One region of the Pseudoalteromonas sp. SWYJ118 genome, then DNA from elsewhere that is predicted to be linked to it. Evidence: predicted binding sites of a transcription regulator. Region 1 holds the regulator's gene; the other holds the start of a gene.
The links. The regulator NrdR, encoded in region 1, represses ribonucleotide reductase genes. The targets are predictions, from matches to a motif close to AAACACNANATNTNGTGTTT.
Positions count from the first base shown of each region.

Region 2: a site for NrdR is predicted at 1,317-1,336, ahead of nrdA (class 1a ribonucleoside-diphosphate reductase subunit alpha). Genes of this name have one in related genera too.

Region 1 covers NZ_JADYXC010000006.1:5,187-10,738, forward strand. The annotation lists gene nusB (transcription antitermination factor NusB) at 1-9, opposite strand, end outside; gene ribH (6,7-dimethyl-8-ribityllumazine synthase) at 25-489, opposite strand; gene ribBA (bifunctional 3,4-dihydroxy-2-butanone-4-phosphate synthase/GTP cyclohydrolase II) at 590-1,702, opposite strand; gene I6F48_RS07995 (riboflavin synthase) at 1,732-2,385, opposite strand; gene ribD (bifunctional diaminohydroxyphosphoribosylaminopyrimidine deaminase/5-amino-6-(5-phosphoribosylamino)uracil reductase RibD) at 2,413-3,537, opposite strand; gene nrdR (transcriptional regulator NrdR) at 3,540-3,989, opposite strand; gene glyA (serine hydroxymethyltransferase) at 4,094-5,350, opposite strand.
Region 2 covers NZ_JADYXC010000005.1:55,572-61,123, forward strand. The annotation lists gene I6F48_RS07340 (HAD family hydrolase) at 1-391, shown strand, start outside; gene nrdA (class 1a ribonucleoside-diphosphate reductase subunit alpha) at 1,456-3,738, shown strand; gene nrdB (class Ia ribonucleoside-diphosphate reductase subunit beta) at 3,804-4,934, shown strand; gene yfaE (class I ribonucleotide reductase maintenance protein YfaE) at 4,934-5,206, shown strand; gene aldA (aldehyde dehydrogenase) at 5,294-5,552, opposite strand, start outside.

The DNA.
Region 1 (5,552 bases):
TGGTTTCACAAAAATTCCTTAAACTTAAATTTTATCTAACACATTAACCATTTCAAGCGCGCCTAAAGCAGCTTCGCCGCCTTTATTGCCCATTTTGGTGCCAGCACGCTCAATTGCTTGTTCAATGCTTTCTGTGGTTAATACGCCAAATGCAACCGGGATATCATACTCAAGTGATACTTGCGCAAGACCTTTGTTTGATTCGCCAGCAACTAGGTCAAAGTGTGGTGTACCACCTCTGATCACTACGCCTAATGCGATGATTGCATCATACTCTTTTTTTGCCGCAACGCGTTTAGCCGCTAAAGGTAATTCTACCGCGCCTGGTACATAAATAACGGTAATGTCGTCATCAGATACGCCGCCAGTGCGTTTTAGCTCATCAACAGCACCTGCAAGGAGGCTGCTGCCAATAAAGTCATTAAAACGAGAAATGACAATGGCAAATTTCTTGCCTGGAGCGTACTTACTACCTTCAATAATTTTCATTTGATAACCCTAAAAATAAGTTCAAGCGGTTGCGATTGCGCAAAAATTGCTGCGCATCATACCATAAAAATAAAATAATAGCCTAGTTTAAGCGTGATGCTTATTGTGGCTCAATGTAATCAACAACTTCTAAATGAAAGCCCGAAAGTGCATGATACTTTTTAGGACGACTCATTAAACGCATCTGTTTAATTCCCAGATCTGCAAGTATTTGCGAACCTACGCCAACAGTACGAGATGTACCTTTGAATTTACGTGGCGTAACGCTTTCGCCAACATCAGCTGCTGCAAATGCTTTTACAGTTGCCTCTAACTCTTCAGTGCTTTCTTGCTTACCTAAAATAACTAAAGCACCTTCATTTTTAGCAATATAGGCCATTGCTTCAGAAAGGCCCCAGCTGCGGTCAGCACTTCTGTCTGAAAGTAGGATATCGTTAAAAGTGCTTTGCAAATGTACACGTACATTTGTCGGTTCTTGCTCTTTTATGTCGCCATTAAGCAATACGTAATGTAATTGGCCGTCAATTGTGTCTTTGTAAGTCACTAAATCAAACTCACCGTGAACAGTAGGCAACTTACATTTTGCAACTTGCTCAATTGTCGTTTCATTTAAGTTACGGTATTCAATTAAATCAGCAATAGTACCAATTTTAATATCGTGCTCTTTAGCAAACACTTCTAAATCAGGGCGACGCGCCATGGTGCCGTCAGCATTGAGTATTTCAACAATAACTGATGATGCTTCAAGCCCAGCTAAACGTGCTAAATCACAGCCAGCTTCAGTATGTCCTGCGCGAGTTAATACGCCACCAGGTTGTGCCATAATTGGAAAAATATGACCAGGCTGAACAATATCAGTTGGCACTGCGCCTTTTGCTATAGCCGCTTGCACTGTGCGCGCTCTATCAGCAGCAGAAATACCGGTTGTAACACCTTTTGATGCTTCTATCGACATTGTAAAGTTAGTCGAAAATGCAGCACCATTGTTTTTAACCATTAACGGTAAATCAAGTTGCTCACAACGATCTTGTGTCATGGTTAAACAAATTAAACCACGGCCATGAGTCGCCATGAAGTTAATCGCTTCAGCGCTAATATGCTCAGCAGCTATTATTAAATCGCCTTCATTTTCTCTATCTTCATCATCCATTAAAATAACCATTTTACCGGCTTTAATATCATCGATGATTTCTTGTGCGCTGTGTAAATTCATAAATTTGCTCGTGTAAGTTATCAGTTTCGTTATTTAATAAAACCCGCTTTTGCGAGTAAGCTCATCGAAATATCAGAGCCCGTTGGTTGCTCTGCACCTTTTATAAGGCGCTCTAAATAACGTGCAATTTGATCGACTTCTAAATTAACTTGAGTACCTACTTTAAAATGAGCAATTGTGGTCTGCTCACTCGTGTGTGGGACAATTGTTAATTTGAATTTATTGCCCTCTACAGCGTTTACTGTCAGGCTTATACCATCAATACATACCGAACCTTTGTACGGAATGTATTTCATTAAATTTTCGTCGGTTGTAAGCCAATATTCTGTTGCTCGCGCATTTGCTGCAATACTTGTGATAGTCGCAATGCCATCAACATGGCCAGATACTAAATGACCGCCCAAACGCGAAACTGGTTGCATGGCTTTTTCAAGATTAACCGTTTGCCCTAAAGCATAGTGAGCAAAACCGGTTAAACCAATCGTCTCGTTAGATAAATCAGCACTAAAGCCGTCAATATGTTTATCAACTACGGTTAAGCAAACACCATTGGTTGCAATGCTGTCGCCTAGCTTTACATCTTTCATATCAAGATCAGCACTTTGAATGCGAATAGCTAAGTCGCCTTGTTTTTTTTGTAATAAAGCAATTTTGCCTGTGGCTTCTATTATTCCAGTAAACATAGCGCTACTCTTTTTTATTAAGTGGTTTTAATGAGCTTTTAACGCGGTGATACGTAAATCGTCACCAATGCGCGCACATTCATTAAATGTTAAATTAACGGTGTTTTGCATACTCGTCAATTCAGGAAAATTAACTAAACTTTTTGCATCATGGCCCATTAATTTAGGCGCCAAATAAAAAACAAACTCGTCAACTAAATCAAGCTCTGTCATTTTACCAGCAAGTGTTGCTCCGCTCTCAAGCCAAACATTATTAAACTGCAGTTGCCCAAGCTTTTCTAAAACAGCCTGTAAATCAACTTTACCGTTACTTTCACTTACTTCAATATGCTTTACAAAATGCGGCCATTGCAGGGATTTATCAACCTTAGTCGTAAATATAATTACATCACTTTGGATTTTAAATAAAGCAAGGTCAGGTGTTAAGCGATTTTGAGAGTCAATTATAACACGCACGGGCTGGCGAAGCGGTAAATCGGTAGGTAACGTGCAAGGCAACTCGCTTAGTCGCACATTAAGTTTAGCATCGTCTACTAACACGGTATCGGCACCGGTTAAAATAGCGCAGCTTTGCGCTCGGTATAACTGTACATCTTGGCGAGCTGCGGAACTTGTGATCCACTTACTTTGCCCATTTTTAAGCGCTGTTTTACCATCTATGCTTGCTGCCATTTTACAGGTCACATAAGGTAAGCCTTGTTCCATTCGCTTAAAAAAGCCAACGTTAAGTGCGCGAGCTTGTGATTCAAGTAATCCATAAGCAACGTCAATACCGGCGTCGCTCAGTATTTTAAGGCCTTTGCCTGCAACTTGTGGATTTGTATCAACCATAGCAGCAATTACTTTTACTACGCCTGCCTTTTTTAAGCCTTCAGCACACGGTGGCGTACGCCCATAATGACTACAAGGTTCGAGCGTTACATAAGCGGTAGCGCCTTGTGCACTGTTGCCCCCCATAGCTAACGCGTTTACTTCAGCGTGCCCTTGGCCTGCTAATTGATGAAAACCCTCACCAATTATTTGATTGTTTTTAACTAATACACAGCCAACATTAGGATTAGGCGTTGTAGTAAACCGCCCTTTTTTGGCAAGTTCTATGGCGCGTGCCATATACATTTCGTCTTGTTCGGTAAAAATAGTTTGGCTTTGCATTGTTACTCCCCTAAACGGGCAATTTCTTCGCCAAATTCGCGTATGTCTTCAAACGAGCGATAAACAGAAGCAAATCTTACGTACGCAACTTTATCGAGTTTTTTAAGTGCTTCCATAATACATTCGCCCACCAAATGGCTTGAAATTTCTCGCTCACCCGTTGCGCGTAGTTGTGATTTTATTATATTTACAACTTCATCTACTTGCTCTGTACTCACTGGGCGTTTTTCGAGTGCGCGATTTAAGCCATTTAAAAGCTTATCCTCGTTAAACGGTTCCCGGCTGCCATCTTGCTTAACAACGCGAGGCATAACCAGTTCAGCGCCTTCAAATGTAGTAAAGCGCTCGTGGCAATCATTACATTCACGACGTCTGCGAACTTGATGGCCTCCGCCTACAAGGCGTGAGTCAATTACTTTAGTATCTTTTGCGGTACAAAATGGACAATGCATAACTCGGTACTTCCGTTTTAAAACAAAAAAGACCGCTAAATAGCGGCCTTTTATCTTAGCAAAAAACTAAACAGTTGTGATCTAAATTACTACTGCTTATGCAATTAAGCGTATACAGGTAATTTTGCACAAATAGCTTTTACTTTTTCTTTAACTTGCGCCTGTACAGATTCATCAGTGATGTTATCTAGTACGTCACAAATCCAGCCAGCAAGCTCTTTTGACTCTACTTCTGTAAAACCACGACGAGTGATTGCAGGAGAACCAATACGCAAACCAGATGTTACAAATGGTGAGCGTGGATCGTTTGGCACTGAGTTTTTATTAACTGTGATGTTAGCGTTGCCTAGGGCAGCGTCCGCATCTTTACCAGTGATATCTTTATCGATTAAATCAAGTAAAAATAAGTGGTTTTCAGTTTTGTCAGAAACGATTTTGTAGCCACGTTCTTGCATAACTGCAACCATTGCTTTTGCGTTTTTAACAACTTGTGTTTGGTATACTTTAAACTCTGGTTGAAGTGCTTCTTTAAATGCCACTGCTTTTGCTGCAATAACATGACATAAAGGACCGCCTTGGCCACCAGGGAAAACAGCGCTATTAAGCTTTTTGTAAATAGCTTCGTCGCCACATGCAGAAATAATTAAACCACCACGAGGGCCTGCAAGTGTTTTATGCGTAGTTGTTGTTACAACGTGTGCATGAGGAACTGGGCTTGGGTAAACGCCTGCCGCAATTAAGCCGGCAACGTGAGCCATATCAACAAACAGGTAAGCACCTACTTTATCAGCAATTTCACGGAACTTAGCCCAATCAACAATACCTGAGTACGCTGAGAAACCACCAATAATCATTTTTGGTTTATGCTCAAGTGCTAGCGCTTCAACTTGTGCGTAATCAATTTCGCCCGTTGCTTCATCTAGTCCGTATTGAATTGCATTGTAAAGCTTACCAGAGAAGCTTACGTGAGAACCGTGAGTTAAGTGACCACCATGAGCTAAGCTCATACCTAATACAGTATCGCCTGCATCTAACAATGCTAGAAAAACAGCCGCATTTGCTTGCGAACCAGCATGTGGCTGTACGTTAGCATAGTCAGAACCAAATAATTCGTTAGCACGGTCAATTGCTAATTGCTCAACAACATCTACATGCTCACAACCGCCATAATAACGTTTGCCTGGGTAACCTTCTGCGTATTTGTTTGTAAGCTGTGAACCCTGCGCTTCTAGTACGCGTGGGCTACAGTAGTTTTCTGAAGCGATTAGTTCGATATGCTCTTCTTGGCGAGCAGTTTCTTTGGTTATCGCGTCAAATAACTCTGGATCAAAATCCGAAATATTCATGCTACGTTCTAACATTGGGGTCTCCTAGGGCAACGTGTATGGTGTTTTTTAGAGGCTTTATTGTACGCTTTAAACGACTCTTTGCCTACGCTCTTAAGTTGAGGATATTTAAACAGGGATTGAAACTATTTCACAGCTCTTTTAAGATGATATTTTTTTATAAAGCCATAATAATTTTAAATGAATTATATTCACTACATTTAATTAGTAAATATAA
Region 2 (5,552 bases), on a different contig from region 1:
TTGCTTCTCTGGTGTTGAATCGTTACTTATCGCCCTTGATCAAAAAAAGATCAAGTGGGGGATCATGACCAACAAACCTGGCTTTTTAACCGATCCTTTAGTGGCTGCTATCCCCGCTTTAAAAAACGCCAGTGTAGTCATAAGTGGCGATACCTTGGCTGAGGCCAAACCATCACCGCTACCACTACTACATTGTGCAAAGCTTATGGGGGTAAAACCAAACCGTTGTTTGTACATTGGTGATGCCGAGCGTGACATACAAGCAGGCAAAGCGGCAGGTATGCACACTGCAACGGCACTTTGGGGTTACATACCAAGTATTGATGAAGCCAACAGCTGGAATGCTGATTTTAACTGGCAAAGTCCAATTGATGGTTTTAACTATATATAGTTCTATGTTAATTATTAAACACTATATATTGTGATTGTGTTAGTTTTCACACAAAGCTTGTCAATAAAAAAAGCAGTCAGAATTTATTTTTAAAATGCGCAAATTTAGCAGAACATTAGTTTACTTTTTAAACGCCTTTAATTAAATGGTCGTTTAAGTGTGAGCGTCTACTAACACAAATGCGTTATCCCAAAGTTATACACAAACAGGGGCAATTATGTCCCTTGCAAAACAACTCAGACCACATTAAAGTTTTATTAACACTTTGATGGAATTGATATTTCAACTAGGTGGAGGGGCTAACACCATACTCAAGGTTTGAATATGATGTTAGCAAAGACACTTGCTAAAATTTAGGAAAGCGCCCAAGTGTGGAAATTTGAGCGTAACTGATTCTTATATTATCGGCAAGTGACTAACTCAGATTTAGGATAACTAAAGTTGAAACTCAATATTTCTATAGAAATTTCAGAGAGTGTAATAATGATTCTTTTTAAAATTATTACACTGGGTAGCATGCTCTTCGCATAAACTTAAATGGGCTATCTTTTAGCCCATTTCTATTTCTTACCCCTAATTATGCTTTTTATTTCTGAAAGCATTGAATCGTGAACATTAAACAACTAACTTAGATAGTCCATTAAAACCATATATAGTGCTATGTTAATTATTAAACACTATATATTGTGATTGTGTTAGTTTTCACACAAAGCTTGTCGATAAAAAAAGCAGTCAGAATTTATTTTTAAAATGCGTAAATTTAGCAGATCATTAGTTGATTTCTGCATATTCTAACTTAAATGATTGTTCGAAGGTGAGTGTCTACTAACACAAATGCGTTATCCCAAAGTTATCCACAAATAGGGGCAATTATGTCCCTTGCAAAACAACTCAGACCACACTATCTTGTGATCTCTAAATTGAACAACACCAGATATTGTGGCCAAATGTTATTCAATTAAATTCGCCATTACGGTGAAACTTATAATAAATGAGTACTTACCTTGCCATTGCGAGGTATGACGCATTAGTCAAAATACATAATTCCCAAGGAATACAGGCAAATGAACCAACAGTTATCTGTAAGCAAACGTGACGGGCGTAAAGAGCCACTTGATCTTGATAAGATCCATCGCGTTATTGAATGGGCCGCCGAAGGTTTAAAAAACGTATCGGTTTCGCAAGTTGAATTAAAATCACACATTCAGTTTTACGACGGTATTCGCACTAAAGACATACACGAAACCATTATTAAAGCTGCTGCAGATCAAATTTCAAAAGAATCGCCTGATTACCAATACCTAGCGGCACGTTTAGCTGTATTCCATTTACGTAAAAAAGCGTACGGCCAATTTGAGCCACCACGTTTATTCGACCATGTAACAAAAATGGTTGGCGATAAACGCTACGACGCCCACTTACTTGTAGATTACACTGAGCAAGAACTAGACGAGCTTGATGCGTACCTTGATCATTCTCGCGATCTTAATTTTAGCTACGCGGCTGTAAAGCAGCTTGAAGGTAAATACCTTGTTCAAAACCGTGTATCGGGTGAGATTTACGAAAGTGCACAGTTTTTATATATTTTAGTAGCGGCGAGCTTATTTTCTGACTACCCACGTGAAACACGCGTTTCTTACATTAAGCGTTTTTACGATGCAGTCTCGTTATTTAAAATATCACTACCAACGCCTATTATGGCAGGTGTACGTACGCCGACTCGCCAGTTTAGCTCATGTGTATTAATTGAGTGTGGCGATAGCCTTGATTCAATTAACGCTACATCGTCTGCGATTGTTAAATACGTTTCACAACGTGCGGGCATTGGTATTAACGCAGGTCGAATTCGTGCGCTTGGTAGCCACATTCGTAACGGCGAAGCGTACCACACTGGTTGTATTCCTTTTTATAAGCACTTTCAAACAGCTGTTAAGAGTTGTTCGCAAGGTGGTGTACGTGGCGGCGCAGCAACATTGTTTTACCCGCTTTGGCACTTAGAAGTAGAAAACCTACTTGTGCTTAAAAATAACCGTGGTGTAGATGACAACCGTGTTCGCCACCTTGATTACGGCGTACAGTTTAATAAATTAATGTACTCTCGTTTAATTAAAGACGATTACATTACGTTATTTAGCCCATCAGACGTGCCAGGCCTTTACGATGCATTTTTTGAAGACCAAGAAGAGTTTGATGCGCTTTACGTAAAATATGAGCAAGACGAATCTATTCGTAAAAAGCGTATTAAAGCCATTGAGCTTTTCTCTATGTTTGCACAAGAGCGTGCAAGTACAGGTCGTATTTATTTACAAAATGTGGACCACTGTAATACACACAGCCCGTTCATTGCTAAAGTTGCGCCTATTCGCCAATCTAACTTATGTTTAGAAATTGCATTGCCAACTAAGCCACTAAGCAACGTAAACGACGAAGAAGGCGAAATTGCACTTTGTACACTGTCTGCGTTTAACTTAGGCGCCATTGAGTCACTAGACGAGCTTGAAGAGCTAGCTGAACTTGCAGTGCGCGCACTTGATAACTTACTTGATTTCCAAGACTACCCTGTACCGGCTGCAAAAAATGCGACTATGGGTCGTCGTACACTAGGCATAGGCGTAATTAACTACGCATACTACTTAGCTAAAAACGGTAAGCGTTACTCAGATGGCAGCGCAAATGCACTGACTCACAAAACGTTTGAAGCGATTCAGTACTACCTAATGAAAGCATCAAACGAGCTTGCTAAAGAACGTGGTGCATGTCCTAAGTTTAACGAAACAACGTATTCACAGGGCATTATGCCAACAGATACGTACAAACGTGACTTAGATAAAATTTGTGATGAACCACTTCACCTTGATTGGGATACATTACGTGCCAGCATTAAAGAGCACGGCATGCGTAACTCAACACTAAGTGCGTTAATGCCTTCAGAAACATCGTCGCAAATCTCTAACGCAACAAATGGTATTGAGCCACCACGTGGTCACATTAGCGTTAAAGCAAGTAAAGACGGTATTTTGAAACAAGTAGTGCCTGAGTACGAACGTTTAAAGAATAACTACGAGTTATTATGGGATATTCCATCAAACGATGGTTACTTACAACTTGTGGGCATAATGCAGAAATTTGTTGACCAAACTATATCGGCAAACACAAATTATGATCCAAATAAATTCGAAGGCGGTAAAGTACCTATGCAAGTCTTATTAAAAGACTTACTAACTGCGTACAAACTGGGTGTTAAAACCTTGTACTACCACAACACTCGCGATGGTGCCTCAGATATGCAAGAAGATACTCCAGAAGTGGAAGATGATGATTGTGAAGGCGGCGCGTGTAAAATATAGTTATTAATTTTTATTTTAAGCGGGCATTTAGCCCGCTTTTTCTGATAGTTTTTTGAGTGATAAACATGTCTTATACTACATTTAGCCGAAACCATAATAACCAAATGCTAGAGCCAATGTTTTTTGGCCAAACTGTTAACGTATCTCGTTATGACCAACAAAAATACCCAATTTTTGAAAAGTTAATCGAAAAGCAACTGTCTTTCTTTTGGCGTCCTGAAGAAGTAGATGTAAGCAAAGACCGTTTAGACTTTCAAGCATTACCAGATCACGAAAAGCATATATTTTTAAGTAACTTAAAATATCAAACTTTGCTTGATAGCGTACAAGGTCGTTCACCTAACGTTGCCCTACTTCCTATTGTATCGTTACCAGAGCTTGAAACATGGATAGAAACGTGGGCATTTAGTGAAACGATTCACAGCCGCTCGTACACGCATATTATTCGTAATGTTACGCAAGCCCCTGAACTTATTTTTGATGACATAGTTAGCAACGATAAAATAAGCGAACGTGCCGATGCTGTAACCACATACTACGATGACTTAATTAATTCAGTGTCGCTTTACAACCTTTACGGTGAAGGCAAACACGAAATTAACGGCAAAACAGTGATCGTTAATTTGTTCGAACTTAAAAAGAAACTTTACCTTGCCATGATGTCGGTAAATATTCTTGAAGCCATTCGTTTTTATGTAAGCTTTGCGTGTTCGTTTGCGTTTGCTGAGCGTGAATTAATGGAAGGTAACGCTAAAATTATTAAGCTTATTGCGCGTGATGAAGCACTTCATCTTTCGGGTACTCAGCATATTTTAAATATTATGCAAGACGGTAAAGACGACCCAGAAATGGCAATTGTTGCAGCTCAGTGCCGCGACGAAGCTATTAAAATGTTTGTAGAAGCCGCAGAGCAAGAAAAAGAATGGGCAGAGTACCTATTTAAAGATGGTTCTATGATTGGTCTAAACAAGCATATTTTATGTCAGTACGTTGAGTACATTACTAACGCACGTATGACCGCTATTGGCTTACCAGCACAGTTTGAAAATAACAGTAACCCTATTCCATGGATCAATTCATGGTTAGTGTCTGATAACGTTCAAGTAGCACCACAAGAAGCTGAAATTAGCTCATACCTTGTTGGTCAAATCGACTCGCAAGTAGATGCCTCTGAATTTGGTGACTTTGATTTATAATGAGTGACAAGTCTACTGCAAGCATAACGCTTGCAGAAAACAGCCAGTGTATAGAATTTACCACTGGCTGCCCTTCTGTTTTACAGTGCTTAGAATCCATGAAAATAGACGTTGCATTCCAATGCCGCGAAGGTTACTGCGGCGCCTGTAGAGCAACGTTAGTGTCAGGTAGTGTTGAGTATAACGAAGAGCCACTGGCGTTTGTGCGCGAAGGCGAAATACTCCTGTGCTGCTGCAAGCCTAATGGTGACATAAGCATAAATTTAAAATAATTTATGAACAAAATAAAAAGCCGATAATTTATTATCGGCTTTGTTATTTATAAATCAACGACCCAGGGAGATTGTTGTTTAATTATATTATTTTTCTTTTAAGTAAACGGTTTTCTTTTCTAGATATTGCTCTAAACCAAACTTACCGTCTTCACCGCCAAAACCACTTTGTTTCCAGCCATTATGAAAACCTTGATGCTGCTCACCCATACCACGGTTAATATATACCTCACCCACTTCTAATTCGTTAATAGCTTTATTAATATCAAAAAAGTTTTGAGTGAATATATAGGCGCTTAAGCCATAAATACTGTCGTTACAGTACTGTATTGCTTGATCCATATCT